2 linked regions of the Bryobacter aggregatus MPL3 genome follow. The main gene of each other region encodes a partner of the protein of the gene in region 2 in a complex. Links are inferred from orthologs where the notes say so. Each region holds a gene or a part of one and is shown on either strand. Other genes may lie near its edges. The genes, in order: M017_RS0108310 and sucB.

The links.
Region 1: sucB (region 2) and M017_RS0108310 share a complex: the UniProt entries of both Escherichia coli proteins name them as parts of the 2-oxoglutarate dehydrogenase (OGDH) complex. The link is inferred for Bryobacter aggregatus MPL3 from one-to-one orthologs.

The regions. Positions count from the first base shown.
Region 1 is NZ_JNIF01000003.1:1,736,225-1,752,696, forward strand. The notes cover bases 4,035-8,359. They hold M017_RS0108310 (multifunctional oxoglutarate decarboxylase/oxoglutarate dehydrogenase thiamine pyrophosphate-binding subunit/dihydrolipoyllysine-residue succinyltransferase subunit), read right to left. Parts: upstream 8,006-8,359; coding sequence 4,235-8,005; downstream 4,035-4,234. Other genes in these bases: M017_RS27520 (hypothetical protein), read right to left, coding at 4,035-4,210; M017_RS0108315 (VWA domain-containing protein), read right to left, coding at 8,090-8,359. In the rest of the region: M017_RS27515 (sialidase family protein), read left to right, coding at 1-1,033; M017_RS0108295 (OmpA family protein), read left to right, coding at 1,057-3,000; M017_RS0108300 (cob(I)yrinic acid a,c-diamide adenosyltransferase), read left to right, coding at 3,015-3,617; more of M017_RS27520, read right to left, coding at 3,614-4,034; more of M017_RS0108315, read right to left, coding at 8,360-9,526; M017_RS0108320 (GDSL-type esterase/lipase family protein), read right to left, coding at 9,576-10,922; M017_RS0108325 (MBOAT family O-acyltransferase), read right to left, coding at 10,958-12,322; M017_RS0108330 (ComEC/Rec2 family competence protein), read right to left, coding at 12,323-13,330; M017_RS27525 (zinc-ribbon domain-containing protein), read left to right, coding at 13,396-13,884; argC (N-acetyl-gamma-glutamyl-phosphate reductase), read left to right, coding at 13,925-14,905; argB (acetylglutamate kinase), read left to right, coding at 14,910-15,680; M017_RS0108350 (N-acetyltransferase), read left to right, coding at 15,658-16,221; M017_RS0108355 (molybdopterin-binding domain-containing protein), read left to right, coding at 16,437-16,472. UniProt on the Escherichia coli protein: E1 component of the 2-oxoglutarate dehydrogenase (OGDH) complex which catalyzes the decarboxylation of 2-oxoglutarate, the first step in the conversion of 2-oxoglutarate to succinyl-CoA and CO(2).
Region 2 is NZ_JNIF01000004.1:567,322-582,468, reverse strand. Bases 2,619-5,618 are described here. They hold sucB (2-oxoglutarate dehydrogenase, E2 component, dihydrolipoamide succinyltransferase), read left to right. Parts: upstream 2,619-3,455; coding sequence 3,456-4,781; downstream 4,782-5,618. Other genes in these bases: M017_RS30460 (collagen-like domain-containing protein), read right to left, coding at 4,865-5,618; lipB (lipoyl(octanoyl) transferase LipB), read left to right, coding at 2,770-3,471; lpdA (dihydrolipoyl dehydrogenase), read left to right, coding at 2,619-2,777. Outside these bases: M017_RS0122235 (POTRA domain-containing protein), read right to left, coding at 1-1,138; more of lpdA, read left to right, coding at 1,383-2,618; more of M017_RS30460, read right to left, coding at 5,619-6,148; M017_RS0122210 (PadR family transcriptional regulator), read left to right, coding at 6,409-6,762; M017_RS0122205 (ABC transporter permease), read left to right, coding at 6,749-9,262; IS66 family insertion sequence element accessory protein TnpB, read left to right, coding at 9,930-10,130; M017_RS0122190 (IS630 family transposase), read right to left, coding at 10,132-11,253; M017_RS0122180 (outer membrane protein assembly factor BamB family protein), read right to left, coding at 12,170-13,933; M017_RS0122175 (FAD-dependent oxidoreductase), read right to left, coding at 13,909-15,147. UniProt on the Escherichia coli protein: E2 component of the 2-oxoglutarate dehydrogenase (OGDH) complex which catalyzes the second step in the conversion of 2-oxoglutarate to succinyl-CoA and CO(2).

The sequences.
Region 1 (16,472 bases), on a different replicon or contig from region 2:
AATCTCCGCGGGCATGTTTGATGATTCCGACATCTTCTCCATCGCAGTGGACCCCTTGCTTCCCGGCCGGGTCTTCGCCAGTGCCTGCAGTGGCATCTATTGCTCCCTGAACTCGGGCGCCGCCTGGCGGCGGGTACAAGGGATCCCCGGCACCAACCGCCGCACCTATGTCGTTGCCCAGGACCCGCACGACCAAAATCTGCTCTTTGCCGGCACCAGCGCCGGCATGTGGAGCTCCCGCAATGCCGGACAGGAGTGGAAGAAGTTGAATGAATACGTCGCCACCAGCATCGCCTTCCACCCGCAGGAAGCTTCCACCTTTTATATCTCCACCGAACGGCACGGCCTGTTACGGACCACCGACAACGGCGCTTCCTTCACCCCCGTCAACAATGGATTCTCCAGCCGAAGCCTCCTCGCGGTCGATTCGGACAACGAAAATCTCTTCGCCGTCGCCCGTTATGAAGGCAGTGCAGGGGGAATTTTCCGTCTCAAAGCCCTGAACACCCCTTGGGAGATCCTTCGATCCAATAAAAATTTTGACCGCTTCTTCGGAGACGGAGACCGGCTCCTCGCGCGCGACTCCGAAGGGGTGTGGCTAGAAAGCCACAATCATGCCCAAACCTGGGATGTTGCAAAAACTCCTCAGGTCGAGTCGGGTGGAGATTGGTTCCAGACGGCGACCAATCCATGGAATCCGCAAGAGATGCTAAGAGCTTCACGATCTGGATTAACTAAGTCCAATGATTCCGGCAAAACTTGGCGGGTGGTCGAAAACGGGCTCGGCCAGGAATGGATTGGAAGTGTGATTTTTCATCCGAAACAGAAAGGCCTTTGCTTTGCTCTAAGGCAACAACGGGTCTTTTGGTCACGTGACTCAGGAGACACATGGTACTGGTTGCCTGCGCACGAAGAGGCACACTTGGCCTTCCAGCGCCTCCATGTTTCCTCTGCAATGCCCAATTTGCTGTTTGCAGTGAGCGCCAGCCGAGGTGTTTATGTGTTGGATTTGCCGCAAAAACCGTTAGAATGAAATAGTTAGGGAATCCCTACTTTATGAAATCGAACAAACTCGCTTTAGCGACAGCCCTTGTGGTGGTGTGTGGGCTTGCACTACCAGCGCAGACGTCTTCGACGTCTTCTCAGAAATCTAGCAGCTCGACAAGTGGTGGAGATCTCTTTGAGATTAACCTTTTTGGCGGTGGAAACTTCGTCAAGCGGCAGAATAATCAGCCGAACCAGGATTTGTCCAACGGTGGAATTGCTGGTTTCCGTATTGTCGAAAATATTTGGAATTATGTCAGTCTCGAACAGACCGGCATGGTGCACGGCATCGCAAATGTCCAATACCGCATTCCCGGTACCAATGAGAACTATGGTTTCGGCGCCCGTCTGCGCCAGTTCCACTTCAACCCCGTTCTACATTTCAAGCCCCGCGAAGCGCGGATTCGTCCCTTCCTCACCATGGGCGTAGGTTTTGATTACTTTGGCGTCACTGATGATGCCCGTCGCGCCGTCGGCACCGGCCAGTTCACTCCTTTCAAGCAGGTCGTGACGCTCGAATCGCAATTTAAACCCGCTTTCAACTATGGCGGGGGCATCAAGGCGAAGGTCACCGACCGCGTCGGTCTCCGTTTTGACATCCGTGGTTTCGCCACCGCTTCTCCGGATTACGGCATCCCCGTCTTCGGCCCGGCTGGTGCGATTACTTACAGCCGCAACACGCCGCTCAACTCCTTGCAGACCACTGGTGGTATCTCCATTTATCTGGGCGCCATCAACAATGGTCCTGTTTGCGTCTTTACCGTTGGTCAGATCGATCCTTCCACCAAGACGGTATGGCGCGGAGAAAGCGCAAGCTACAATCTCCCCATCACCAACGATTGCTTGGGCGTGACGCCGAAGTATCGCTGGACCGTAGACGGCAATGCCGTCGCGGGCGATTCGATGATCGCGGTTAAAGATCTTCCGGTTGGCGAACACCAGCTCAAGGCTGTTGTCGAAGCCGACACCACCAAGGTCACTGATCGCCGCACCCGCAACTTCCTCAAGAAGGTTCCGGTGCCTGCTTCCGAGCGTAACGCCAGCCTGATCGTCAAGGCGCCCAAGCTCGAGCTGGTCAGCCTCACCCTCGACCCGACCACGCTGAACCCCGGCGGTACCTCGCGCATCACCTCGGTCCTCAGCTATGAAGGTCCGGAGGCGGGCGAAGAAGTCACCCTCACTTACACTGCCAGCGCCGGCACCTTGTCGAGCGATCACGGCACTGCCTCTTCTGACGGCAAGTCCCTGACGCATAAGTTCACCGTCAAGCCCGGCAACACCACCGATCATGCTCTGCTCAGTGTCGCTGGTCTGAACCTCACTCCTGGTGGTCCTTCGGCCACGGTCGACGTCACCGCGACGGTGGGCAACAGCAGCAAGCGCGCCACTGCCACCGTAATGGCTCCGCCTGCTCCCGCTCCGATTGCCGCTCCGGCTCCGCCGAAGGCTATGCCGATGCAGCTCGATGACATCGTCTTCGGTAAGAATGGCGCCCGCGTCAACAATTGCGGCAAGCGCATCCTCGATCAGGCCTTTGAAAAGGCTGCTTCGATGGGCGACTACGATGTTCTCCTCGTCGGTCACTTCGACGCAGTTGAGAAGAATATCAAGGTCCGCGACGTCAAGGCGAAGAAGAGCCGCAAGCTCGATGAAGAGCGCGTCCTCCAGGTCGCCGCTGTTCTCAGCGCTGGCGTGGAACCCTGCAAGCGCCTCGAACGCAACCGCATTAAGGTTGCGACTGTCGGTGCCGAACAGCTCTCCCCCTTCAAGACCTCGCTCTGCGAAGCCACTGTGAAGGAACTCGCCAGCGGCAAGATCAACGCGAAGGATGGCAATGCCAAGAACCGCCGCGTTGAAATCTGGCTCGTCCCCAAGAACGGCCCCATGCCCAACGGTATCGCCGGAATTGCTGACGGTCCGGTTGCCGAAATCCAGTCCAAGGGTTGCCCCAAGTAATCCTTCGGATTCCAATGAGTGAAACTTTTAACGAACCCCGCCTCGCCCTCAACCGGATCTATACCAGAACCGGGGACCGCGGCGAGACGGGGCTGGTAGGCGGACAACGCGTCCCGAAAGATACACTCCGGATTGAAGTCTTTGGAACGGTGGACGAGCTCAACTCTTTTGTTGGGCTCGTTCGCATTTCTTCTCACGACCAGCAGCTGGCCGAACTGGAGAAGATCTTCGAGCGCATCCAGCACGAACTCTTCAATCTCGGCTCGGTGCTGGCTACTTTGCCCGCCGATCTCCACCCTCATCAGCCGCGCATCACCCAGGAAACCATCCACCAGTTGGAACGCGAGATCGACCACTACAACGAGGGTCTTCCCGCGCTCCGCAGTTTTGTTTTACCGGGAGGCTCGCGCCTTTGCGCCGAGCTGCATGTTTGCCGCACCGTTTGCCGCCGGGCCGAGCGTCTGCTCGTCACCCTGGGGCGGCAGGAAGAAACGCCACCCGAAGCGCTGCTCTATCTCAACCGGCTGAGCGATGCGTTCTTTGTGTGGAGCCGTTGGGTGAATGTTGCACTCGGAGTGCCCGAGGCCTTGTGGCAACCCAATCAGGGTGCCCGCTAGCTCTTCTTCTCTTTGAGTTCGATCCGGAAAGCATGCATGCGCATGAAGATCTCTTGGGCATGATCGCGATTCAAGCCGAGCAGATAGAAGAGCGGTTTCTTATCTTCAAAAATCAGCTTCAGCTCGATATGCCGAAGGCCTTCCCGCACATTGGCATCGCGGAAAGAATCCAGTGCAAATTCACATTGCCCGTCTTTGCCGATAAAGATCAGCCTCGTCCGGGTCAATAAGAGCAAGCCCTTCGCATTGCGGAACTTTCCGACATCGGATACCGCAATTCCTGGGAAGCCGAAAACAAAGTCCTCATGATCCAGCGCCGTTCTCACTTGCCAGAGCGAGGCGCGCACCTGTGGGTGATCGGTCCCCTCCATCTCGTGAAAAGCCCGGTAGAAGGGCATCTTTCCGACGAACAGATGCTGGTAATTTTCAAAGAAAACTTTGATCTGCCAAGCCACCACGGCGAGGGCGGCGATCAGGATCAAAATGGCGCCAATCACCGAGAGGTAGAGTACAGTGCGGTACTCGATCCAAACTGTAATTGGATCGAGCCCGAGATATCTGACGTATTCAACCCAACTGGGGTACTCGTTCATGAGCGAGGCAGCACGGGGAGGTCTCTATTTTTTACGGCGAGCGACGAGTCTGACACGTCGCGGACGAAGCTGCGTGGTCTGTGAGAAGGCGGCGTCGAGCAACTCCGCCAATTCTTTACTGTGCTGCTTGGAAGATCCGGTGGCGGGTGAGGCCGCTTCCGGCCGTCCGGCATAGTGCACCGAGCGCCGGCTTCCATTGAGGACGAAGGACACCTGCTCTTGTACAAAGCGCCAGGCGCCCATGTTCCGCGGCTCTTCCTGTACCCAGATCAACTCGGCGGAAGGCGAATAGCGTTGTAGCATATCGCTCAACTGATCGGCAGGGAAGGGATACAACTGCTCCAGCCGCACGATCGCGACATGGTCGGCGTTCCGCTCTTCGCGGGCTGCCACCAGGTCATAGTAGACCTTGCCCGAGCACAACAATACGCGGGTGATGGTGCTGCCGGCGTCGGCGTTGGAGTCGCCGATTACTTCCCGGAAGCTGCCCTGGACAAAGTCTTCAATGTGGCTGGCGGCCTTCAGGCTGCGCAGATGTGCTTTCGGAGTGAAGACAATCAGCGGCTTTCTCAAGCCACGCCGGTCTTCGCCGCCGTTCATCTGCCGCCGCAGCAAGTGGAAGTAGTTGGCCGCCGTCGTGCAATTGGCGACGATCATGTTCTCTTCGGCGCACTGCTGCAAAAAGCGTTCAATGCGGGCGCTCGAGTGTTCGGGGCCCTGGCCTTCGTAACCATGCGGCAACAACAGAACGAGTCCGCTCGGCTGGCCCCACTTCGCCTCGGCCGAACTGATGAACTGGTCGATCATGATCTGCGCGCCGTTGACGAAATCGCCAAACTGCGCTTCCCAAAGCACCAGGGTCAGAGGATCGGCAACGCTGTAGCCAAACTCAAATCCCATCACTGCGTACTCGCTCAGCGAGGAGTCTACGGCATCGAACTTCGCCTGATCGGGGGAGAGATGTTGCAGGGGGAAATACGATTTCCCGGTCTCATAATCCACCAGTTCCAGATGCCGTTGCGAGAAAGTGCCGCGCGGGGAATCCTGTCCGCTCAAGCGAACCGGCGTTCCTTCGAGCACCAGACTTCCAAAGGCCAGCATTTCGCCGGTCGCCCAGTCAATCGGGCCTCCGGCCAAAACTTCGGCGCGCTTGTCGAGGGTGTTCGACTTCAACTTCGGATGGACGGTGAAACCTTCCGGCAAATTCACATAGCCCTTGATGATCCGCTCGAGGGTGGAGCGGTCGATGGCCGTGCTTCCGGAGTTTGACGAGGGGAGCGCAGACTGCTCATAGCTCGTCATCTCGACCGTTTCAAACTTCTCGGCATTCGTATGCGAAGCCTCAAAACCCTCTTCCATCTTGGCCGTGATCCGCTTCTTGATCGAATCGAGTTCGCCCGCGCTCAGCATCCCGTCCCGAATCAGGCGCTCGGAATACTGGGTCGCCACTGACGGCTGATTCTTGATCAGGCGATACATCAGCGGCTGGGTGTAGGACGGATCGTCTCCTTCGTTATGCCCATGACGGCGATAGCAGACCATGTCCACCACCACGTCGCGCTTGAATTCCTGGCGGAAGTCAAAAGCGGCCTGCATCACGCGGAAGCAGGCCTCGGGGTCATCGCCATTCACATGGAAGATCGGGGCCTGCACCATCCGTGCAATGTCGGTGCAATAGCTCGACGAGCGGGCCTCCTGAGGGTTGGTCGTGAAACCGATCTGGTTATTGATCACCAGATGCACCGTGCCACCTGTTGTGTAGCCTTCCAGTTGCGAAAGGTTGAAGGTCTCCATCACGACGCCCTGGCCTGCAAAGGCCGCGTCGCCATGGACCAGCACCGGAATCACGCGCTCGCGCTTGGTGTCTCCCAGGCGCTCCTGCTTCGGACGCACAATGCCTTCCACCACCGGGTCCACGGCTTCGAGATGGCTCGGGTTCGGCGCGAGGGTGACGACAATTTCTTTGCCCTTGCTGGAGGTGCGCACGCTTGAGGCGCCCAGGTGATACTTCACGTCGCCTGAGCCCTGTGTCGAGTTCGGGTCAATGTTGCCTTCAAACTCGCTGAAGATCTGCGCCATGCGCTTGCCGATAACGTTCGCCAGCACGGTAAGACGGCCGCGATGGGCCATGCCCACCACCACTTCATGCACATTCGTGTTCGCGCTGCGCTCGACAATCTCATCGAGCATGGCGATTGCCGATTCGCCGCCTTCGAGCGAAAAGCGCTTCTGTCCGATGAAGCGGGTGCCGAGGAATTGCTCAAACATCTCCGCTTGCAGCAAGCGTTCGAGAATGCGGCGGCGCGTCGCCTCATCGAGCGGGGCATGCGCCGAGGGTGGTTCCAGGCGCTGCTGCAACCAGGCCTTCTGGTCCGGGTACTGGATGTGCATGTACTCCACACCCACCTTGTTGCAGTAGGTGCGGCGCAGCGTCTCGAGCGTCTCGCGCAAGGTGCTGACGCCTGGCACATCGCCCAGCCCTGTCGAGGCTCCCAGATTACCGGTGATAAATTCGCGATCGAGATCCCAGATCGTCAGCCCGTAGGTCGACGGATCGAGCTCCGGATGGTATTGCGCCTCGCTGCCCAGCGGATTCAGATCGGAGATCAGATGTCCGCGCACGCGATAGGCATGGATCAACTGCAGAACAGCCGCTTCTTTGGCAACCTCGGAGCTGATCTTGCCCGAGGAGACGCCCGGAATCGCGACAGCCCGGTCGGCCTGCCAGGACACCGGGCGATACGGCAACTTCAGCGCCGCAAAAATCTCTTCGTAAAAATTATGTTTGCCGTTGAGCAGGTCTTGCAGGTGAGCGAGAAAACTACCGCTTTCGGCTCCTTGGATCACCCGATGATCGTAGGTACAACTCATCATCATCGTCTTGCTCAGTCCGAGCAGGGAGCGGGTCTCCGGACGCACGCCCATGTATTCGGCTGGATAGTCAATTGCGCCGGTCGCGATGATCGCGCCCTGGCCCGGCATCAGCCGCGGGACTGAGGACAAGGTGCCGACAGTCCCCGGATTGGTTAACGAAATCGTCGTGCCCTGGAAATCTGCCAAACCCAGTTTGCCGTTACGGCCCTTCTTCACCAGGTCGTCAAAGCCATTGAGGAACTGCTGGAAGTTCATGATGCCGGTGTTCTTGATGCTCGGCACCACGAGGGAACGCTGGCCGTCCTTGCCGGCCACATCGATCGCCAGGCCAAGATTCACCTGCTGCTTCACCCAGCGAAAGGGCTGTCCGTCGCTTTCCGCATAGGCAGAATTCAGGTTGGGAAATTTCTCCACTGCTTTCGAAATCGCATAGGCAATGATGTGCGTGTACGAGATCTTGCTCTTGCCCGCCATCGTACGGCTTTGATTGATGAGTGTCCGATTCTCGTCAATTACCTTCACCGGAATGGAACGCACGCTGGTTGCGGTAGGCACGGCCAGCGACAGGTTCATGTTCTCTGCAATGCGTGCGGCCGTGCCGCGCAGCGGAACCAGTTGTTCGGCAGGGCCGAGTTCCTTCGGCGGGGCCGAAGCTCTGGCGATCAAATCGCTCGAAGTGGCTGGTGCCGCCGGGGCAGCTTTCACTGCGGGTGCCTTCACCGGGGGCGCCAATTCTGCAGGAGCGCTCGCGGTTGTGGTTACGGGAGGGGGAGTGGGTATCGCCGCTCCATTGGGAGTGCCGTTTGCGGCGCTTTCGTCCACGTCGAAGACGCCTTTCCACGCCGTGTCAACGGCGCCACGATTATTCAGGTATTCCTGGTACAGCTCTTCGGCGAGCCAATCATTTATTGATTCGGACATGGGTATTGGCGGGAAGACACATGTTTCAAAACGAGTGCCTACTGTCCAATATGATAGCGAAAGGAGCGCTTCGGATTCGAGCGTTTATGGCTTCTCGCCGGGCTTCAGTTTGCGAAAACCGCCACTTGTTTTCGGATCCGCGTCCGTCTTATCGTCTGCAGCCGGGGCTACCGGAACCGGATTGGCCGGGGCCGCTACCGTGTCGGCTGGCTTTTCTGCCGGTGTATTATCTGCCTTGCGCCAGCCGCCGGCGCTGCTCGGGTCGTCCACAGCCGGCCGCCGTTTCATGCGCGGAGCTTCGCTCGTTGAGGTGCTGGAGTTCACAGGCTCAAAAATACTGCCGCTGTCTGTGGAAGGATTGCGGTGAGTGACCGTCGGCGTGTCGTTCCCCGCACCCGGACCGTTGGTCGTCCCGCCCTCAGTCACGATGTAGGTCTGGCGATAGCGCAATTCTGCGTCCGGATAACGGCGCACCACGGCCCCAGCCAGCGCAATCTCGACATTTCGCTGCTCGCCTTGTTTGACGCCTTCTGGTGCGTTGAAATACAGCGCGTAGCTCTGCCGAATGCGCTCCAAGGTCGTTTCGAGCGCCGAGGCATCGTCGACAGGCATGCTATCCCCACCGGAGGCGCGGGCGATTTCGCTGGTTCCTGCCGATTTCAGCCGTCCATTTCCCATCGTGACTGGCCCGTTCCCACCCGGCATGCGCCTGCCCCCACCGCCGCCCGGATAGCCGCCACCTCCGAAAATGATTCCGCCCAGTCCGCCCCCGCCACCGGAAGGCCAACCGCCTCCGCCTCCGCGGCTCCGCCCACGGCCCGGGAAGGTGCCAGGAGTCTGCGCGCGGTTGCCCATCGCATCGGGCGCAATCAAGGCGCTCATCACCGTTCCTGCCTCTTCGAGTGCCCGCTCGACCCGATATTCATCCCGGTCGCGTTCGGTCATGTCGTCGGTGAGAATCACTACAGCCCGCCGTGCGTCCCGCCGCGCATGCTTGCGCATATAGTCGGTAGCATCGAGCATGCCCCGGGTAATATCGGTGCCGCCATTGAAATTCTCGCGATCGAGCAACTGTTGGAAGCCACGCATGATCTCGTCGTGGTTCGATTTGAAGCTCATGCTCACCCGTGTCGACCGGTCAAAGACTAGAATTGCCACCCGATCTTCATTCCCCAATTGCAACAGCGCCTGGCGCGCCGCCTCGGCAATGCGCTCCACATGCGGCCTCATGCTCCCGCTGACATCGAGCAGCAGCACCAGATCGAGAGGCAGATTCTCGCGCGCAAAATTCACGATCTCGCGCACCTGCCCGCCTTCGCGAAGCTGAAAATCCTCGCGGTGCAGCGCAGAAATAGAGCGATTGCTCCGGTCCGCAACTTGTACATCCACCCGGACCAGCGATACATCGCTCTTAAAGACAACTGGCGGATCTTGGTACGCGTTCAGCGCTGGCGTCAGGATTGGCGAGAGACTGAACGCCAGGGCAGCGAGAGCGGAAACGGAACAGACTGTGCGCGGCATTCACCCATTAAAACGCCCACCGAGCCCAACAAGTTTCGGCCCGAGCCCATCAAAGGCCAGTTTTGGCGAATTGAGCTGTTGTTTTGGCCGTTTTGTACCGGTTGTAGCCGTCCACCATCGCTTGATATAAAAGATTCCCAATAATCTTTGCCCCGCCGGGCATCGGATGAATGAAGTCCGCGCCCACCAATCGGGGCTCGGCGGCATACCACTTCGCCATGGTTCCATTGCCGCCCATCGCCTCGAAAGTATTGAAAAACGCCACACCCTCGTCGGCGGCTACCTTCCGCTCCAGCTCCACCAGGCGCTGCAACGCAGGGACCGTCTCAATCTGGCCTGCCGCATTCCGCTCTCCCCGGTCCATCGGACTCATCACCAGAATGCTCTTATCCGGCAGTGCGGCGCGAATCCGGCGGATTGATTCGCGCAATTCCTTCTCAAACACCTTGTCCACAAACGCCGCATAGACGCTCTCGTTGGTGCCGTAATTGATCACCACCACATCGGGGGCATAATGCTGCAGTTCCTTGGCCCAATGGTCTTCCCGCAAAAACTTCGCAAGAACACTGATATAGGCGCCATTCAAACCGAGACTGTCATAGACGACACCATTGGAACCCCGTAGAAACTGCACTCCAAACAACCGCACCGGCCCGCTTTGTACGCTGACCGCGATGTCCTTGCAGTCTGCAGGCAGTGTATATGCGGTAAATCCCTCACTTGGCTCGCCTGCCGTCGCCTGTTCGCCCAGACGATCCCCGCAAGCCTCCACCGTGAAACTTCCGCCATTCAACTGCTGCCAATACGCCACCTCGACACGCACATAACCCGGTTCTTTCAAGCGAAAGCGTGCCCGCGCTCCTGCTGCGCCCTTGAAACTGACTCCGCCATAGCCGTAATACCCGTCCCGGACCCGCGTTAGATTGGAAGCCTCCGTGTCCCAGCCGCTCGAATCGCTGTCCACTCCTCGATGCCCATACCAGGCCCAGGGCTTGGCGATCAGGTAGAAGCCGTGTCCGGCATCGCCAAAGCGCTTCTGTAACAGCGCGCGCACATCGGCGGTGATCAAGTCGGCGGTGGTTGGCGAATCGCCATAATGCGCCAGCCGTACGACTGCGCCCGGTTCCCCTGCCTCGACGCGCTCAATCGCCTCGTAAAACGCATGGAGACTGCCCTTCGGATCGCTGAGCGGCTCCACTGCGGCCCGCGCGCCCGTTTTCTCCAGTGCCCTTCCTGGCTTCAGCCTCACCTCTGCTTCCACTATAGGATCTGATTTCGTGACGATACTCGGCTTGAAGTCCACCACTTGTTGCACGGCATCCCAATCCATCAGCCGGTAGTTTTTCAACTGCGGAATGTACTCGAGCGCAGCCACGCTGGCCGCCAGAGACAGCACACTCAAGAAAGTTTTGATTGGAAAATCCATGGCCTCTAGAACTGCGAGTACACAAAGGGGGCATTGCCGGTGGCTGCCACATACTTGATACTCATCGCCAGCATAGCGAGTAATGCAGCCTGTACTACAAATGGTGCGCGCCCGAACAACACCTCGCTCTCCTCCAGCCACTTCTTCGGTGCATAATGTCCCGCAATCGCGATCGCCCCGATGGTGAGCAGCGCACCCGTTAGATTCGCGGTCGACATCGTCAGGCTACCGATCTGGGTCAGAATGTCGACTGCGTTCTCAAAGCTCGAGGCCCGGAAGAAGATCCAGCAGAAACACACAAACTGCACCGTCCAGAAGGTCGCCAGCGCCCGGCTCAGCGCGGAGTCCCATTTCTGTGCGCCACGCCAGGCCTGCCAGCCGCGGCAAGCTGCCAGTCCCACGCCGTGCAGGGTGCCCCAGAGCACAAAATTCCAGGTGGGCCCATGCCAAAAGCCGCCAATCACCATCGTAAAGATCAGCGCGACATACGGCATGAGCTTGCCCCGCAAGCCAGGGAAGGAGAAATAGACGTAATCGCGCAGCCAACTGGACAAGCTGATGTGCCAGCGCCGCCAGAAATCCGAAATATTGACCGACGCATAGGGCATGTTGAAGTTCTGCGGCAATTTCAAGCCCAGCAGCAAGGCGCTTCCGATCGCGATATCGCTGTAACCCGAAAAGTCGAAATACAGTTGCAGCGCATATCCATAGACCCCCGCCAGCACCTCCAACCCGCTATAGAGCTTCGGAAAGTCGAAAACCCGGTTCACCAGATTCTCTGCCAGATAGTCCGCCACCAGCAGCTTCTTCATCGCGCCCAAGCCGATCAGAAACAGAGCGCGGCCCCCATCGGAGGCGGCCAGCTTCTTCGGCTTTTCGAGTTGCGGAATTAGATTCGTCACCCGGGTGATCGGCCCGGCGAGGATTGCTGGAAAAAAGCTGACGGCCGTAAAGTGCGCGAGCAAACTCGGTGTCGCCTTCGCATCGCGGCGGTAGACATCGATCGTGTAGCTCAGCGCCTGGAAGCAGTAGAAGCTCAAACCCAGAGGCAGAACCCACTTCCAGTTCTTATCCCAGGCCGGCATGTACTTCAACGAGATCAGAATGCCCAGATTTGTCGCCAGGCTCAGCCCGAGGAGCGTGCGCCGCCACCACACCCGCTGGCTCGCCTGCATCCCCAGGCCGCAGAGATAATCCACCAGGCTCGCCGCTGGAATCAGCGCGAGATAAAACAGGTCCCAACGCGCATAGAAGAAATAGTTGGCGGCCAGGACAACGGCCAATACCGGCGTCCGCCACCGCGCCACCATCCAATACAGAAAGAACACTGCCGCGAGAAATACGAAATACGCGGACGAGGTATTGAGCATTTAGTAAGACTTGGTGAACTTGTTCCGCTGGTTGACCACCGTGAAATGGCCGTCCGACTTCGCGGTCACTTCAATGTGGAAGCCACCGGGCGAGGTCAGGTTCGCGATATAGGGGTCCTCGACATTGTGCTCTTTGCCTGCCGGGACGGAGTAGTGCAACTGCCAGAAACCGGCAAGGCCCGGGGCCGCGCGCATACTGTCGATCGCCGGAGCCTCGCCGCCCTTTTTCTCGCCGTTGTTCATGACAATGGCCTTCGCGCCCAGGGCATGCACCAGCGCCGGGTTGTTGCTCGCCCAGAGACCGTGGTGTGTGGATAGATACAGATCCACCTTCCCCACTTTGTTCACCGGGCAGGCGACTTCCATTTCCTTATTCCAGGTCAGGTCGCCCATGTCGAGAAAGCGGAATTCGCCATACTTCACCAGAATCCCGACACTGCGTGCATTCTCGCTCGGGTCAACGGCCTTCTTGGTGGCGGCGCCGCAAAGATTGTTGTCGCCGGCGCCACGGGCCAGGGCAGAAGCGCCCCGGATCGTCTCGCCGTCGGCGGTGATCACTTCCACCTCAAGGCCGGCAATCGGAAGCTTGTCCCCAGCCTTGACAATGGTCTCCTTGGACTTCGCCTTTGCCTCTTCATACATCTTGTTCAATTGATCGGCGCCTTTGCCGCTTTCGACATTCTTGCCATGGCTCACCAGATTCACGACAGGCAGCCGGTCCATCAGCGTGGTAATGCCGCCCACATGGTCGGTGTGAAAGTGGGTGATCAGCAGCCAGTCGATCTTCTTGATCTTGTTTTTCTTGGCCACGGCGGCAATCCGTTCCGCATCGCGGCTGTTGTTGCCGGGCCAGCCCGTATCAATCAACAGACTTTCACCCTTCGGTGTGATCAGCAGCGTGGCTTGCCCTCCTTCCACATCGATGAAAAAGATCTTCAGATCCTTCGCCGAGGCGGCCATCGCCGTGAACGCCACAAATATCATCATCCAGCCACAAAGCCGTCGCATTTCCCTAAACTATCACTCCGCGAAACCCGTATACACTGTTGAGAACGTACCGGGTCTGAAAAAATATGCCTTTTTGCAACAAATGCGGTGCCGAGGTCCAATCAGGAGACGCCTATTGTGGCGCTTGTGGTGCAGCGCAACATGTAGGGGCCGGCGCGGCAAAACCTCATTACACCCGGCCTGTTCCCGGCAACCGCTCTGATTTCCTGGGTGATCTCGATGAGAACACAGCCGCTGTTCTCTGCTACATCCCCTTTGTCGGTTGGCTTTTTTCCATCATCGTCCTGTCCTCGGAACGCTTCCGGCGCAACAATACCGTGCGCTTCCACGCCTTCCAAGGCCTCTATATGTTTGTCGCCTGGCTCATTTACGACTGGGTGATCGCTGGCCTGCTCTACGACATCATGCCCCGCGCTTACCTTATCACCCGCGCCGTCAAACTGGGGCTCACAGCCGCTTGGATCTTCCTCATTTACAAAACCAGCCAACGCCAAGTGGTGCGGATTCCCTTCATCGGCGAACTAGCCGACAAGAGCGTCGCCGAGCAGCGCTAGGCGATGTTATAATTATTCATAGTCAGTGAATAATTATACTATGTCCAGCACCAAGTCGCTTCGCGCGGGCATCGTCGGATTTCGTGGTTACTCCGGCGCCGAACTCGTCCAGATCCTCCATCGCCACCGGCACGTCGAAGCGGTTCCCCTCGAACACCGTACCGGCGCCGATGCGCTCCCTCTTTCCGCCGATACCATCGCGCGCGAGAAGCTCGATGTTGTCCTCCTGGCCACGCCTCCCGAGGCTTCAATGGAGCTGGCCCCCACTTTTCTGGCCGGTGGCGCGAAAGTTGTCGACCTGTCTGGTGCCTTCCGCTTCAAGTCTGTAGCAGACTACACCCGTTGGTATAAAGAACCCCATCACGCCGAGTCGCTTCTTGCCGAAGCCGCCTACGGTCTGCCCGAGTTCTATCGCAATACGATTCGTCCGGCTCGTTTTGTGTCCAATCCCGGCTGCTATCCGACGGCGGCGAATCTCGCCCTGCGGCCACTAGTGCAAGCGGGTGCGATCGATTTGCAGGCGGGCGTCATCTGTGACGCAAAAAGCGGAGTCTCTGGCGCGGGCCGCAAGGCGAGCCTGAAGACCTCCTTCTGTGAGGTCACGGAGAACTTCTCCGCCTATTCGCTGCTCGACCACCGGCATGTTCCGGAAGTGCTCCAGAACTCCGGCCTCCTCGAAAGCCAGTTCAGCTTCACCGCACAATTGATCCCGATTGACCGGGGTATCCTCGAAACGATCTACTTCCGGCGCTCCACCCCGGACTTTACTCCAGACCATCTCTATCAGCTCTACAAAGACGCTTACGCTGGAGAACGCTTCATCCGCATCCACGCCCCCGGCAAGGTGCCCGATCTGCACGCCGTCCGGCGCAGCAACTATTGCGATATCGGCTTCAGCCAGCAACCCGACGGGCGTACGGTCGTCGTTGCCGCCATCGACAATCTGGTCAAAGGCGCTGCCGGCCAAGCGATCCAGAATATGAACCTGATCCTGGGTCTCGAAGAAGCGGAAGGTCTCTAAGCTCATGAAACTCCTGGTGAAATTGGGCGGAACCCTCCTCGACAACCCAGATTCGCGCACCAGCCTGTCCCAGCAACTGGCGGCCCTCTACAAAACGAACCCAATTCTCACCATCGTGCACGGTGGCGGCAAGCAGATGACTCGTTTTCTCGAAGCGCAAGGCGTCCAGTCCATCTTCGTAGAAGGTCTCCGTGTCTCGAGCCCGGAAGTCATGGATGCAGTGCTGAAGGTTTTCGCTGGCAGCGTCAACCATGGACTCGTCTCCACCCTTGTCGCACAGGGGCTCGACGCTGTCGGTCTCACCGGCATCGATTGTGCCCTGACGGAGTGCGAAATCGTCAATCCCGCCCTCGGCCAGGTCGGCAAACCTGTCCGGGCAAACACCCGGATTCTGGACACCCTCACTGGCGATCGCTTTCTGCCGGTGATCGCCTGTGTGGGTGGCGACAAACAGGGGGGCATCTACAACGTCAATGCAGACCAAATGGCCACCAGCCTCGCCGCCGCCTGGAAAGTGGACCGTTTGCTCTTTCTCACCGATGTGGAAGGGGTGCGTGGGGCCGACGGGCAGCGCATTCCGGTCTTGCACCAAAACGAAGCCAATGCCTTAATCGAATCGGGAGTCGCCACCGGTGGTATGCTCGCGAAGCTCCGGGCTGCTGAGTTCGCCCTGCAGAATGGGGTGGGCGAAGTTCGCATCGTCGACGGTGCTACCCCCAACGTCCTCGAGAGAGTGCAGGGAGGAGAAGCCCTTGGAACCGCCTTCCTCCTCTGACACCCACACCCGCAAAGCGCGCATGTCGGACATTCCGGCCATCCTTGCGCTGATCAATGGCTACGCCGCACAGGCGATTATGTTGCCCCGCACGGAATTCGAATTGTCCGAATTTATTCGGGACTTTACAGTTGTATATAAAGGTTCGGAGCTAATTGGCTGTGCGGCACTGCATTTTTATGGTCCAAGTATTGCCGAACTTCGCTCCCTGGCCGTTGCTCCAGCCTCGAAGGGAACGGGTGCCGGCCGCCTGTTGATGGAGGCGATCGACGAGGAGGCTCGCGCCTTCGATCTTCACTCGCTCTTCGCCTTTACGTATGTACCGGAATTCTTTGCGAAAATGGGCTACGAGCTTGTGGATCGCAACGAGCTCCCGCTAAAGGCTTGGAAAGATTGCCTCCGTTGCCCGAAATTCCAGGCTTGCGATGAAATCGCTGTCCTCAAACGGCTGAAATCGACGCCGATGCCGTCCTTCCGCCCGGAAGCCACCCAACTGGTTACACTCCAGCAAATCACCTTACCTCGCCCCTCTGGACATTAAAAAAAACCTGAGAGTTTTTTCGCGCTAAGAGTACTAGAACGATAGAATGAAGTTGTCCATAAGGCAGCTTCCAATCAGGAGCCGTTGCTATGCGCGCGCAAACTATCGACATTTTAGAATCTTCAGGGCGCATCCTTTGCTGCACAATTTTCAAGCCTTGTGGAAAAAAACTTCTCTCAAAGGGACATATTCTCAGTCAAGAAGACGTCCGGCTCATGCAGACCGAAGGGATGTCAGAGGTCTGGGTGACA
Region 2 (15,147 bases):
GATATTCAGGGTTGAATGGAGACCCCGCTTTCACACCCCACATCTTCCGTACTTCTGGTTCAGAAATCAGATCGAGACCTTTAATCTCAAGACGATCAAATTGGTACTTGCCGCCAGCGTCGATCTTGAAGTCCATATCCACCACTTTTCGCTCTTCGTTGATCGTGCGCTTCCCGGTCACTTTGGCGTCTAAGAACCCGTTCCGTTTGATCGCAGCTTCCATCTTGCGCCGGCCTTCATCCACTTCCCCCATGTTGGCCGTCACCCCTTGGCGGAAACCGCCCACGCGCAGCCAATCGTCCGTCCGTTCCGCTTCGCCCTCGACACGGATCTCTCCGAGCTTGTACTCCTCACCCTCCACAATCTTGACCTTGAGATTCAAACCAGCATTTTCCTTGGCGGGAGTTGCCGTGATCTCCGGAAAGGTCACCTTCACATGCCCGCGCGCTTCGTACATCGGCCGGATCTTGATGTCGAGAATGTCACGGAACTCGGGTTCCCGATAAACCAGTCCAACCGCAGCGGAAGCCATGAGAGGACGTAGATCGTCCAGGCTCAGGAGGCGATTGCCGCTAAAGTCGACACTGGAGATTGTCGGCAGCTCCCGCTTGGGGCGGAACATTGCCACCAGATTGCCCTGTGCGTCTGTCGCCAATTGACCGCGAACCCGGTCCACGGGATCCGTCAGCTTCAACGCCCGATTCAGCTCTTCCTCATAACGGCTGAGGACTTCCTGCGTCGCTGGAATCTTGTCCCCAAACAACGGATCGAATTTCTTCAGAATCGCTTTCACGTCCGCGATTTTGGCCGGGATCTCCTCAAAGCCGATGGGATAGAAGGTGGAAACCTCGGTGATATCCCAAGTCAACGCATAACCTTGGTCCTGCGGCTTGTAGTCATAGGCGACTTTGTCGAAATAGCCACAGGTGAGGAGTTTCTGCATCGCCGCATCCATTTGTGCGGGCTTGACAGTGGAGCCGGGAAGAATACCTGCGGCAGCAATCACCTGCTCCGCCTGGAGGATCCGATTTCCCTGCACGGCCACGGCCCGTACGGGAAACGCTTGGTCGGGCGCTTGTGCGAACAAGACCGCGCCCAGAGAAAGAAATACGACACCGAAACTGATTCGCGAATTCATTGCAACCTTATTCATTGTCATCGACGGAGCGGTTGCAATTCTCGTTCCAACAGGACTCAGGGCCCCGCCTCAGATGAAGAACAGCCACCGCGTTGCAAAAAACGCCGTTCTTCCCTCGAAGGGGGCCCTGCCGTGCGTCGCCCCTCCTGAAGAAAACGCACTTGGAATACACTCTCACAATTCACGTTCCAGTGCCACTGAATCCTGAGTTTTGACGAGCCTATTGATACACTAGATACGACCCATGTCCTACGATGTCGTGATTATCGGTAGTGGCCCTGGCGGCTACTCTGCCGCCGTGCGAGCCGGCCAATACGGTCTCAAGACCGCGATCATTGAAAAGTCTCCGAAGCTGGGTGGCACTTGCCTCCACGTGGGATGTATTCCCACCAAAGCGCTGCTCCACAGCGCCAGCGTCTGGGACTATTTTGTGCACCCGGAGGAGGAAGGAATCTCCTGCCAATCTCCGGTTCTGCACTTCCCCAACGTGATCGACCGCAAGGCCAAGATCGTCTCCAAGCACGCCAAAGGCGTCGAGTTCCTCATGAAGAAGAACAAGGTCGACGTCATTGCGGGCTACGCAAAGCTGCTCGGTGGGGGCAAGATCGAAGTCAGTCATAACGGGCAGACCCAGATCATCGAATCGAAGAATATTGTGATCGCCACTGGATCCGAGGCCCGGATGATTCCCAATGTCCAGCCCCAGTCCCCACGCATCCTCACCAACGTCGAAATCCTCGACCTGCCCAGCGTTCCCAAGTCGCTCGCCATTATCGGTGCAGGCGCGGTGGGCGTCGAGTTTGCCAGCATCTTCCGCCGCTTCGGCAGTGAAGTAACGATCTTCGAGATGCTGCCCCGCGTCGTTCCGGTCGAAGATGAAGAAGTCTCGAAAGAACTCGAGCGCTGCTTCAAGAAGATGGGCATCCGCATCGAGACCAGCGCGAAGGTCGAAAACATCGTCAACGGCCCCAATAGCGTCAAGTTCACCGCGACCCTCGCTAACGGGAGCCAGGAACAGGTAGAAGTGGAGAGCTTGCTCGTCGCCGTCGGCCGTAAGCCGAACACCGAGAGCATCGGCCTCGAAAACACCAAAGTCGAAGTCGATCGCGGCTTCCTGAAGGTGAACGGTTTCCAGCAGACTTCTGAACCCGGTGTCTATGCCATTGGCGACGTTGTCGCCGGCACCCCGCAACTGGCCCACGTCGCCACCGCCGAGGGCATGATCGCCATTGGTCACATTGCAGGCGTCGAAGTCCAGCCGATTCGCCGCAACCGCATTCCGGGCGCTACCTACACGGACCCCGGCATCGGCAGTGTCGGCCTCACCGAATCCCAGGCTAAGGCCCAGGGCTATAAGGTGAAAGTCGGCAAGTTCCCCTTTGCCGCAAATTCCAAGGCTTCCATCAGCGGGCATCATGAAGGCTTCGTCAAAGTGGTTGCCGACGACACCTATGGCGAGATTCTCGGTGTCCACATCATTGGCCATCACGGCTATGAACTGATTGCCGAAGCCGTTGCCGCCATGGAATCGGAATCCACCGTCGAGGTGATGATGAACACGATCCACGCCCATCCCACTCTCTATGAAGCAGTCGGCGAAGCATTCAACGCCGTCTACGGAATGGCGATTAATGCCTGATTTTGACGTCATCGACCTGGGACCTCTGCCTTGGGCGGAAGCCTGGTCGATCCAGCAGAGTTATGTCGAAAAGAGAAAAGCCGGTCTGGTGCCGGATACTCTTCTTTTCGTCGAACATCCGCACGTCATCACCCTCGGCCGTAATGCCAGTGAGAGCAATATCCTCGCTGGCCGCGACCAACTGGCGCGTCTGGGGATCGAGGTCCACGAAGCAAATCGAGGCGGTGATGTCACCTATCACGGCCCCGGACAGCTCGTCGGGTATCCGATCTTTGAACTCACCCGTTGGAAGAAAGATGTCCGCGCCTATGTGCAAGGCGTCGAGCAGGCGGTGATCCGCACGCTCGCTGGCTTTGGCATCGAGGCACATACGCGCACCGGCAAAGAAACCGGTGTCTACGTCCAGCAAGCGGGCCTTGCGCCTGCCAAGATTTGCGCGCTCGGCGTGCACATCAGCCGTTGGGTCACCTCCCACGGCTTTGCCCTCAACATCAACACAGATCTCCGCTACTTCCAGTACATCGTTCCCTGTGGACTTACGCTTCCCGTCACCTCGATGGAAGCGCTAGGCGTCACGGTGCAGCGTGAGGAAGTGATGCGGGTACTTTCCCGCCATCTGGCGGAGATCTTCCACCACGAATTTACCGATTCCATTGAAAACTTACAGGAGATGCTTCCATGCCTGATGTCGTAATGCCCCAGATGGGCGAGTCGATCGTTGAAGGAACCCTCACCCGCTGGCTGAAGAAGCCCGGCGATAAGGTAGAGCGCGATGAGCCGCTCTTTGAAATTTCCACCGACAAGGTCGACACTGAGATTCCTTCGCCCGCCGCCGGCATTCTCACGGAGGTCCTGGTGCAGGAAGGCGCAACCGTCGCCATCAATACTCTGGTCGCCCGCATTGGTGAGGCAGGCGGCGCAGCCGCTCCGGCTCCTGCGGCAGCAGCACCGGCTCCCCCGCCCCCAGCTCCGCCTGCTCCCGCCCCCACTCCTGCACCGGCTCCTGCTCCTGCACCGGCTCCGCCGCCCCCACCGCCTGCCGCTCCGGCGCCAGCCCCCGCCATCGAAGCGGACTCCGTAAACGGCCCCTTGTCACCGCTGGTCCGCAAGATGGCTCGCGAGTACAACATTGATCTGGCCCAGGTCCCCGGCTCTGGCGCAGGTGGCCGCATCACCAAGCAGGACATCGAATCCTACATCCAGAACCAGGCAAACAAAACTCTCGCCAGTGCAGCGGCTCCGGCAGCTCCCGCCGCCCCGTCTGCCCCCAGCGCCGCAGTTCCGCCGCCTGCGGCAGCAACTCCGTCCAAGACCCGCGTCGAGCCGATGGGCATCATGCGCAAGAAGATTGCCGAGCACATGATCAAGTCCCAGGCCATCTCCGCACATGTCACCACCGTACACAAGGTCGACATGACCAAGATCGCCAAGCTCCGCGCCAAGCATAAAGATGAGTTCCAGGCCCGCTACGGCTTCGGCCTCACCTTCCTGCCCTTCATCGCCCGCGCCGCAGTGGAGGCCTTGCGTGCCTTCCCGCTGTTGAACGCATCGATCGAAGGCGACAACATCATCTTCCACAACGAGACCAACCTCGGCATCGCAGTCGCTCTCGACGGCGGCCTCGGTCTGATCGTTCCGGTGATCAAGCACGCAGACGAACTGAACATCGTCGGCCTGCAACGCTCCATTGTCGACCTGGCCAACCGCGCCCGCGGCAAGCAGTTGAAGCCCGACGAAATCTCCGGCGGCACCTTCGCGCTCACCAACTTCGGCAGCTTCGGCAGTGTCTTTGCGACGCCTGTCATCAACCAGCCGAACGTTGCCATCCTCGGCATCGGCACCATCGAGAAGGTTCCGGTGGTGATCGACGACATGATCGCAATCCGCAGCCAGGCGCACCTCGCGCTCAGCTTCGACCATCGTCTGATCGACGGCGCGCTCGCCGACCAGTTCTGCCAGAAGATCAAGTCGATCCTCGAGAACTTCAGCGAACAGGTTCTCTAACAAGCTCCTACTTCCCTCCTAACAAAGCTGCGGTATATCGGTCCCCAAAGACGGATATACCGCAGTTTCGTTTTGCGAAGAGGCTATTGCAGCTGAGTGATCACCAGATGCGCAGAGACGCTCCGTACACCACCCGCCATCGGCGCCAGGGTCAGAGAACTAGCGTTGGAAACCGGGTTCCGCACCGTCAGAATGGCGTTGATCGTCTTGGTTTCGATCAGCGCCACACCAACCAGTTGACTCGATCCGCTCGCCCGTCCCACCACCGTGTAGGGAAGGTCCTCGCCATTGATCGTGAGCACCAACTGTCCCGGTTCACTGATGCTGACCTGAAATTGCACTTGGTAAATTCCGGCTGACGCCAGCTTGAAGCTGGAAAGTCCCGCCCGTGAAATGCTGGTCAAAGACGTTGGTCCATCCTGGGGAAAACTCACGTCGCCGCCAACCGGCACCGGGGCAGCGTTGTCTGGCGTCATCAAGGCATAAAAGTCAGCGAATGAACGAATGCCGCCCGCCTGCCCGGTTGCACCGGTGGGTCCCACAGGCCCTGGCGACCCCATCAGTCCCGGCTGGCCCGTGTATCCAATCGGTCCCTGAGGTCCAGGAGGCCCCTGCACGCCGGAAGGTCCTGCTGGCCCCGTCGGCCCAGGAATCCCAACCGCGCCTGCGGGTCCTGCCGGCCCCGGAGGTCCCACAAGACCAGGCATTGTCGAAGCGGGTCCAACAGGTCCTTGGGGTCCCTGTGGCCCTGCAGGGCCCTGGGGACCGGTTGGCCCGGTTGGACCCGCGGGGCCCTGAGCCACTTCAATCATGGATGCCTGGACAAAGTAGCCATTCATATCGATGACAAGATCGGTCGGATCCGTCGACAACACCTGGATCCGCCCCTCGGGGCTCGCGGGGACAATCGCCGCATTCCCAATGATTCCGCCAAGAGGAGCATTGAGCACAACCGTTCCCGGCCAGGGCCGGTTATCCTGCCAAGCCGCCACCCAACCCACCGTCTTGCCCACCGGTGTCACAGACACAAAGTTCATCGAGTACGCGGCCGCCGCAGGCACTCCGCAATTCGTGGCCGCCACTGCAATGATTCGTGATTCGTTCGCGATGAGAGAAGGCGGCCCAAAGTCACCCGTCTTTCCCGACCCGCCTTCCGCACGCGTATCCAGCACGCGGCAGGGCGGAATTGCAATAAAGACCAGTGCGGGCGAAGCCCCATCGGGAGGAGCAGGAATCGCCGCATTCAAAAAATCCCGGTTCTGCTTCTCCACAGACCAGTTCTCCAGCGGAATCGCATGAGAGGAACCGCGTTGCCCAAAAGCAACAGGCGTCAGAAACGCCAAAGACAAAAGGAAAGTTGCGGACATCGCCGCCCTACCTTTCAAAGTCGCAGATCCGATACAAAAAACCATTCAAGAGCCTTCCTCTTAGATCAGGAACCTTACTCGCAATCTAAGATAAATACACTATTTAACCTTATCGATTTAAGACAAGTCGTACGTAATTATACATTTCATGAATTAGAAATAAAACTCAATAAAATACAGATTTATGACCTGCTCAAATCAGGAAAGTTCTAGGAAGCTCTTGCAAGCGAGTCCTCATCTAGTTCATAATCTGAACTACTATGCCGAAACAGGAAGACTCGAAAGTCGAAGACCTTCTTCCCCTGCCTCCGCTCAGTTTCCACTTGCTGCTCTCCCTACTCGAGGGAGAGCGTCACGGCTACGCACTCAAACGCGAAATCCTCGCCCGCACGCACAAGAAGTTGAACCCTGGCCCGAGTCTCCTCTACGGCCACATCAATCGGCTCCTCGAGCAAGGTCTCATCGAAGAATCTGAGGAACGCCCAGATCCGCATCTCGACGACCAGCGCCGCCGCTACTACCGCATCACTCCACTGGGCCGGGACTGCACCCGCGCCGAAGCGCTCCGCATGCAGGAACTCGTACGGCTGGCAGGTGCGCATGTGGTTCTTTAACCAGCTCATCCGTCTCTACCCTTCAGGCTTCCGCGCTGAGTACGGAAGCGCTCTGCACCAGCAGTTCGCCGACGAATGGATGGACGCCCCTTCGGCCTTCTCACGACTCCGCCTGCTCCTCCAGAGCCTCTGGGAGTTCCTCTTACTCTGGCCGCAAATCATGGGCAGCGAGTTCCTGCAAGACACCCGCTACTGCTGGCGTACCTGGCGCAAAGCTATGGGCGTCACGCTCCTCGCGATCCTGTCGCTCTCCCTGGCCATCGGAGTCTCCACCGGAATCTTCAGCATCCTCAGCGCGACGCTCTACCGTTCTCTGCCCTTCGCCCACGCCGAAGAGCTCGTGGAACTGAACATCTTCTTCGGACCACTGTTTAAAGGGCAAACAGCCTTTGAAGCATGGGCAGGCTCTACGTCCTATCTCTCAGGAGCCACCGCGGTCAACGTTTCCAAGCTCAATCTGTCGGGGAACTCCCAATCCCTACGCATCCCCGTGGTGGAAGTATCCCCAAACTTCTTCGACCTGCTGGGAACGCCCATTTACCGGGGACGAAACTTCACCCACGAAGAAGGCGTGAGTGGAAAGGGCGATGTCGCCATTCTCTCCCATGCCTTGTTCGAACAGGCCTACGGAGGCGACCTGCGCATCCTGGGTCAGAAGATCCGGATCAATAATTTCCCGCTCACCGTCATTGGAATCGCACCCCCTAGATTCGACTACCCGGATCAAGCTGGCCTTTGGACGCCCACAGCATTCGACTGGAACAGGATCCCGAAGCAGAGCCCCGACAACATCAAGATCATCGGACGGATGAAGCCCCATCTCTCCTTCCCCACTGCGGTGCGCGCCTTCGAACTCGATGCCGCGGCCAATGGCAAACCCTTCTCCTCCGCCCCGGAGTGGAAAGCCCGTCTCGTCTCTTTGCGCGAACAGCTTGCCGGCCCAATCGCAAAATCCGTCTGGGTTCTCTTTGTCGGCATCACTTCCGTCCTCCTGATCGCCTGTGCGAATATGGCGAACCTCTTGCTCACGCGCTATGCGGCACGCCAGCGCGAGTTCCAGATTCGCAGCTCCCTCGGAGCTGGAATCGCCCGCATCAGTCAACAAATCCTGACGGAATGCATCTTGCTCTCGCTGATCTCCGGACTCCTCAGCCTCGGAATCGCCCACCTAACAGTCCAGCTCGGCTTTCTGTACTTCCCGCCGAACTTCCGCTTCCAGCACTATGAAGTCTTCGATTCCCAGGTACTCCTTTTCGCGTTCCTACTCTCCCTGCTCTCGGGTCTCGCCTTTGGCTTCACGCCAGTGCTTTTGCGACGAGGCGCTTGGGCGATGCGAGCAAATTCCATCCGCCACGCGCTCCTCGCGTTGCAGTTCGGACTCACGGTCGTTCTGCTGGCAAGTTCGCTCAGCATCGGTGAAGCGCTCATCCGGCTCCACAATACCGATCTCGGCTTGACGACCAAGAACATCAGTACGGCAACCATCTCGCTCGCCGGCACACGCTACGAGGGCAAACAGCAAAGCATCGACTACATCAGCAAGGCGCTCGCGCAAGTCCGCGCCTTCCCACAGTTCCACTCGGCAGCTGCCATCGACTACTTCCCCATCGCCACCAAAACCTTCTCTGCCGCAAACTACAAACTGCGAACGACACCACAGGAGCAGATGTTGATTACGCTGAGCGCCAGTCCGGACTTCTTTCAAACCGTTGGCACGCCCTTCCTGGCAGGCCGCGACTTTACGGCTCACGATACCCTCAACTCCGAGCCCGTCGTGATCGTCAATGAGTCCTACGCGAAGCTGGATGGTGGAGCGCGCGCGGTGCTCGGTCAAAAGCTGCGCCCGACGGACAAAGACGAGAAGCCCGCAACGATCATCGGGGTAACTCGAGACATTCAGTTTGATGGCGCTGAAGGCGGAGTCATGCCCGCGCTCTTCCGGCCCATGGCGCAAGCGCCCCCCAATTTCTTCACCATTGCCATACACCACAAAAGTGGGAATGCACCCCTTCACCAACTGGCAGCAGCCCTGCAGAGCCTTTCACCCGACGTACCCGTCTACGATGTCCTGCCGCTTGAGCAGCGAGTCCAAAGGACTCTGGCCAAACCAAATCTCTACACCATCGTGCTCGCCTTCTTTGGTGGATTTTCGCTCCTGCTCACGCTCCTCAACTGCTATAGCATCTGTGCAAATGCAATGGCACAGCGCACGCGCGAAATCGCGATTCGACTCGCTGTCGGAGCACAATCCCGGCAGGTGCGCGCCATGATCTTAGCTCAGATGCTCCCGGCAATCCTACTCGGGTTGAGTGCGGGTTTTCTGCTGATCCCTACCACCGCTACCCTGCTGACAAAGCTGATCGAAACGATCCAGCCCGCAACTTGGAACCTCCGGCTCCTTCCGCTGGCTTCGCTCTTCTGCGTCGCAATCCTGGCGATCTGGCTTAAAACTCGCCAAGTCCTCCGACTCGATCCCGCTGAGGCATTGCGCTCCGAATAAGAAAGAGCTCAGCCGACAGGATTCGTTCTGTGTTGCTCCACTCGATTCCGGAAAGTGGAAACAGCAATCCAATAAAAAGCAGGCTTCCGCCACCGCGTTCCTGCATCCGTCCCTAGCCTACGATGGGCGATTCCGAATCCAGTTCCCGGCCGTCCTGCCTGACAACGAAGCCGCCGATCCATCCAAGTCTTTGCCACTGCTTGTCGCGATCTCGGTAAGCGTCCACCCTAGGCCGTCTGTGCAAGAGGCCGAAGAGAGTGGAAGCTTGAGGGATGGGTACGGAGAGCGGAATCAATGATGTTGGGCGCGGGCTCCGGGTCGGAAAAGGTGGAATCCGTATTCAGCGGAGGCGTGCTGAGTGCCAAGTGATTGTCGAGGCGACCTTGAACGCTGAAAGATCTGTGGCAGAGGTGGCGTGACAGCACGGCGTCAATACCAACCAGATGTTTCAGTGGCAACGACTATATACGCAAGGTCTGCGCAACGATGAGGATTCACCCGTAGGTATTGCCAGTGCGAATGGCAGCGTCTCAGCCGCAGGGAGGCAGTATTGAAGTGGAGGTTGCCGGTGTTCAACTGTTCAACTTTGGATCGAAGGATCACCCGGTCTGAGTTGTTTGCGGCTGATGCTCGACAAGGTGCTGGGATAAACCTCGCGCCAACTGGTGTGCAGATTTGGATCGTGGCGGGGCGAACCGATATGCGCCGCAACTTCACCGGGCTGAGCGCAATAGTGCAACAGGCACTGAGCGGCGATCCATTCTCGGGGCAGGCCTTTGCGTTCTGCGGGCATCGTGGAGATCTGATCAAAGTAGCAAAGGAAGCAAAACTCTTCCGCCCCACAGCCTTGGGAACACTAGTCTCCTGAGTCATTGATTTCTAGCAGAAGTGTTCGGTTGATGGGCGGCAAGGGTGGTTGAAGCAAAGCGGGCGATGGACTCAAGAATTTGAGAGGCAGATTTGGTCCAGAGGAATGGTTTGGGTTGCTCGTTGTGCACGGCAATGAACTTCCGAATAGCGTCCTCTAGTTCCGAGACGCTTCGATGAGAGCCACGCTTGATTTGCCGTTGTGTCAACAACGCAAACCAGCGTTCGACTTGGTTCAACCAAGAGGCATGTGTGGGAGTAAAGTGCAGATGATACCGGGGCCTCTTTTGGAGCCACTGTCGAACCTTGGCGGTCTTGTGCGTTCCGTAGTTATCCAGCACCAGATGGACATCCAGGTCGGCAGGGGCGGCCGCATCGATTTTTTTCAAGAAATCGAGGAACTCTACAGAGCGATGACGGCGATAGCATTTGCCCAATACCCGGCCGGTGGCGATATCCAGAGCCGCAAACAGACTGGTCACTCCATGTCGTTGATAGTCGTGCGTGCGGCGCTCAAGTTGACCGCTTCGTAGCGGCAACACGGGTTGGTTCCGGCTTAGCGCCTGGATCTGACTTTTCTCATCCACGCACAGCACCAACGCATGATGCGGGGGCGACAGATAGAGCCCAATAATGTCCCGCACTTTGTCAACCAGCAACGGATCGTTCGACAACTGGAAGGTTTCGCTTCGATGTGGCTTCAGACCAAAGGCACGCCAGATGCGGCTGATGGTGGATTGACTCAGTCCTGTTCTCGTCGCCAGCATTCGGCTGGACCAATGGGTTGCTCCCTTGGGGGCCTTCTCCAGTGTGAGCCGGACGACCTGCTCAATCTTGTCGTCGCCGATTTCTCGTGGCGCCCCGGGCCGAGGCTCATCTCCCAAAGTTGAGATCCCGCCCACAATGAAACGATTACGCCAGAATCCAACAGTAAACCCAGTTGTCCTCAGCTTCGCCGCAACTGCGGCGTTACTCAATCCGCCGTCGCATTCCAGGATGATTCGTGCCCGAAACGCTGTTGCTCGGGACTTTCTTGGCTGCCGCACCAACCGTTCCAACTCTTCCCGTTGCTGCTCGGTTACCACCAACTCCTGCTTCTTGGGTCGTCCTCGCTTCGCTTCCATGCTTCAACCATAGAACAAGCGGTTATATTATGCCAGCCACTTAGGACTCAGGACACTAGAAGCGGTCTCATAAACGTCTGAGTAAGATTTGTAAGCAACCGAGGCGAACGAATCCGAGGAAGTTTTCGACGTGGTATTCCCAACGAGTGACCAGGCGTCGAAAGTGATGAAGCCAGGCAAAGAGTCGCTCGACGCGCCAGCGGCGGCGGTAACGGCGCAATGGCCGTCCATCCTGAGTCTTGCCCCGGTTGCGCCGGTTCGGCGCGATCATCTCGATGCCGTACTCTTCGGCAAGCTTTTCGTCGAGCTTATCCGAGTCGTAAGTTTTGTCTCCGATGAGTCGCCTGGGCATTTCATCGAGGAAGCTTCCGGCCAGAACGTCTTCCACAAGCTGACACTCGGCCGGCGAAGCGCTGTCGACAGCAACGGCGAGAGGAAGACTGTCACCAGCGGCGAGAGCGATGATCTTCGTGCCCTTGCCGCGACGGGTGGGGCCAACGGCGAGGCCCCCTTTTTTGCGCTCGCGAATGTGGCATCAACGAACGCTTCTTCCGGATTCAACTGGCCTCGCTCATGTAAGTAGCGGGCCAACACTCTCAGCGTCTCTTCCAGCTTTCCGCTGCGCACCCACTGTTGAAAACGTCGGTGACAGGTCTGGTATGGCGGATATCTTTCTGGTAGTTCACGCCACTGCGGCCCACTCCCTAAAACCCACAGCACCCCGTTCAATACGCATCGAGTATCGTGCCACGGCCTGCCACGCTGATCCGCTCGGCGCTGCGGACGCAACACCGGCTCCACGACTTCCCATTGGTCGTCCTTTAAGTCCCATCGTCCACGCATACACTTCCGCGCAATTCACCAGAGCTCTTTCAGATTCCCATATTCCGCTCTTCAGAGGTTTATGAGACCATTTCTAACGTCCGCGACTTGGCAACTCTCTCTTTGTTGTCTCAGGAAGCGTAAAGGCCACCAGTTCATCCCCCATCGGACCGGCAAAAAAGCTTCCCCCTCCTGCCGCAACCACCACAAACTCCCGGCCCTCCTTTGTGACAAACGACATCGGCGTCGCATAAACACTTGCCTTCATTGGCTGTTCCCAAAGCGTCTTGCCACTCGCAGCATCAAAGGCCCGAAAGGTAGAATCCGCGCTCCCTCCAATCAAGAGCACGCCTGAAGGCAATGCCAGAGAACCCCCCAGGCCGTAAGCACCCGTGTGATCGAAACCTTTCTTCTTTGCTTCCGGCAACTCGCCCAGTGGCACCCTCCAACGCACCTCGCCTGTATCCACATCGATCGCGTTTAACGTGTTCCATGGCGGCACCGTACAGGGCACAAGATTCTTGGTCGTAAAACGAGCCTGTCCTGGAGGAGTGGAGAGCATCCAACGCCCGTCCCGCTCGGTCAGCTTGCCAATATATCCGATGTCATTGCTGTTGACAAAAAGCAGCCGGCGCGCAGCATCAAAAGAGCCACCACTCCAGGTGCCACCTCCCAGAAGTCCGGGAAAAATGAGCGTGTACCGATCTTTCTCCCAAGGAGTGAACAGCCCGGACCGCCCCACCTGTTCATAGAGCGCGCGGCACTCCTGCTCCCATTCCGGCGTCAACGTATTCAGATCTCCTGACGCAAGCGCCGTTCGTGAGAGTGGGGCAGGCTTCAAGGGAAAAGGCTGCGTGGGCCAAGACTCTTCCCCTGGCATCGTACTCTGCGGAACTGCTCGTTCTTCAAACCCAAAGATCGGCTCGCCCGTACGGCGATCAAGAATCCAAACCAGACTCATCTTCGTGATCTGGGCCAAGGCTGGAATCGTCTTCCCATTCTGCTTCACCTCGAAGAGCACAGGCTTGGCAGGCAAATCATAGTCCCATAGATCGTGATGCACCAGTTGCCGGTGCCAACGCAGCTTCCCGGTCTTGCCATCGAGAGCCACCACGCTGTTGGCATAGAGTCCCGCGCCCTTGCGGTCTGCACCGTAGAAATCGTAACTCGGGCTCCCTGTGGGGCAGTACAGCGCACCAGCAACTTCATCGACAGCGCACTGGCCCCACACATTGACGCCAGTCCGATTCTTACGAGAACCCGGAGCCCAGGTTTCTGCCCCCGGCTCCCCGTCACGAGGGACCGTATGGAACTCCCAGACTGGACTGCCATCACTCTGACGCCAGGCGCGGATCATCCCTTCCGGACCTTGCGGCGTAGCCTCCGGCACTTCCCCGCCCGTAATCACCAGATCGCCAAAGATCGCTGGCGGCATATTCTGCGACAGGTGTCCTGCGTACAAGCCCGCACGCAAATCGATCTCCCAGAGCTTCTCGCCATTCTTTGCCAGCAGACAGATCAGCTTGCCATCAGGAGTGCCATAAAAGACGCGCCCCTTCGCATGCGCCGCCCCCCAGTTCCGGCGGGTTTCTCCATTGCGAGGCACCTTCCAAACTTCACGTCCGCTCTTCGCATCAAGCGCGATCGCCGAACCTTTCGGCGTCACCAGGATCAGTTTGCCATCGGCCAGCACCGGGGTCGCTGAGAAACTGGTGCGGCGCGCCGCACCAGTGTCAGGGCCATTCTCACCATGGGCATAACGCCAGGCAACCTGAAGCTTCTCCACATTGGAAGGATCGATTCTCTGCGCCCAGGCAACGCAGCAAAACAAAATCAACGAGCCGACAAAGCGGGCCATTCCGTCTGTACCCCTCTCAAGCGGAGGCGCGTTTGGAAGGCATCCCGCAATTTCATGTCGTTCCGGATCTGGCGAGGCGGCTCACCGGTCCGAAGCGCCTCAGCGGCCAATGCGCCCGCACTTTCACCGATGTTCCACTCCACCGGATGCAGCCGGTAACAGCCGTTGGTGATGTGCGTCACGCCAAGATTCTTCGCTCCGGCCAACAGATTCTCCATCCGTTTGGGAATCAGTGCACCCATCGGAATCTGAAACGGCAAAGAGCCAACATCAACATAGTTGTCCCCACCACTCGAAGGATGCAAATCGATTCGATAGCTCCCCACACCAACGCTATCGGCAAAACGTTCAGCAGTCCCCTTCTCGCCTCGAATCTTCGAGGCGACATGCTGTTCAAGGACAGTGAACTCAGCAGCGATGCGACGGCTCTCCCGGATATAGGGATACATCGCCAATCCATCTTCTGTTCCAGCCTGATCATGCCGCAGGCGCAAACCGGGCCAGCCTGCTTTTCCATCAGGGCGAGGCGCCTCCGTCTGCAGCCAATACAGCAAAGAAAGGCTAAGCTGCTTGCCCCGATGCAGATGCTTCGCCGCCGTCTCCTGACTAACATTGTGGAGATTGCCCAGCCAATAGTCATTCTGCGGCCAGTTGACCAGCGAGATGTCGGCATCCTGCTGCCAGTCCACATAATTCCGCCGCCGGCGAATCCGGCGGTACAACCAGAGGTTCAACGGTCCCCCCGCTTGTCCCGCATCCTGCGTCGGATCGAAGCTGACATTGCGCAACTGCAGCGTCTGGGGATTGCTCATCCGCAGACTCAATAACTTCCCAGGCCAGGCAGGTTTCATCGCCGGAACATAATCGCGCCAGAAAGCATATTCCTGGGGTTTCTCAATCACATGGTTCTCGCCATCACGATAGTCCATCGCAAAGCAGACGGTGAAAGACTGGATATTATCCGGCTGCGCCTGATCGGGAGCACTCGGTTCTCCGGTCACCGCCCGGCTCTCAAAGCCGGTCACAAACTCACACTTTGTTAGCGGCAAGAGATCGCCTTGTTCGGTTGCATCAATGAAGTAGGGAGCACTAATGGTGATGCGGTGCTTCTCTGTGGTGTGCTCCACCGTGACAGCACGCACGCGGTCTCCCGCAACACTCGCCGCCACCGGTTTGAATTCCGTCAGCAGAACCAGTTGTCCACTCGCGACATA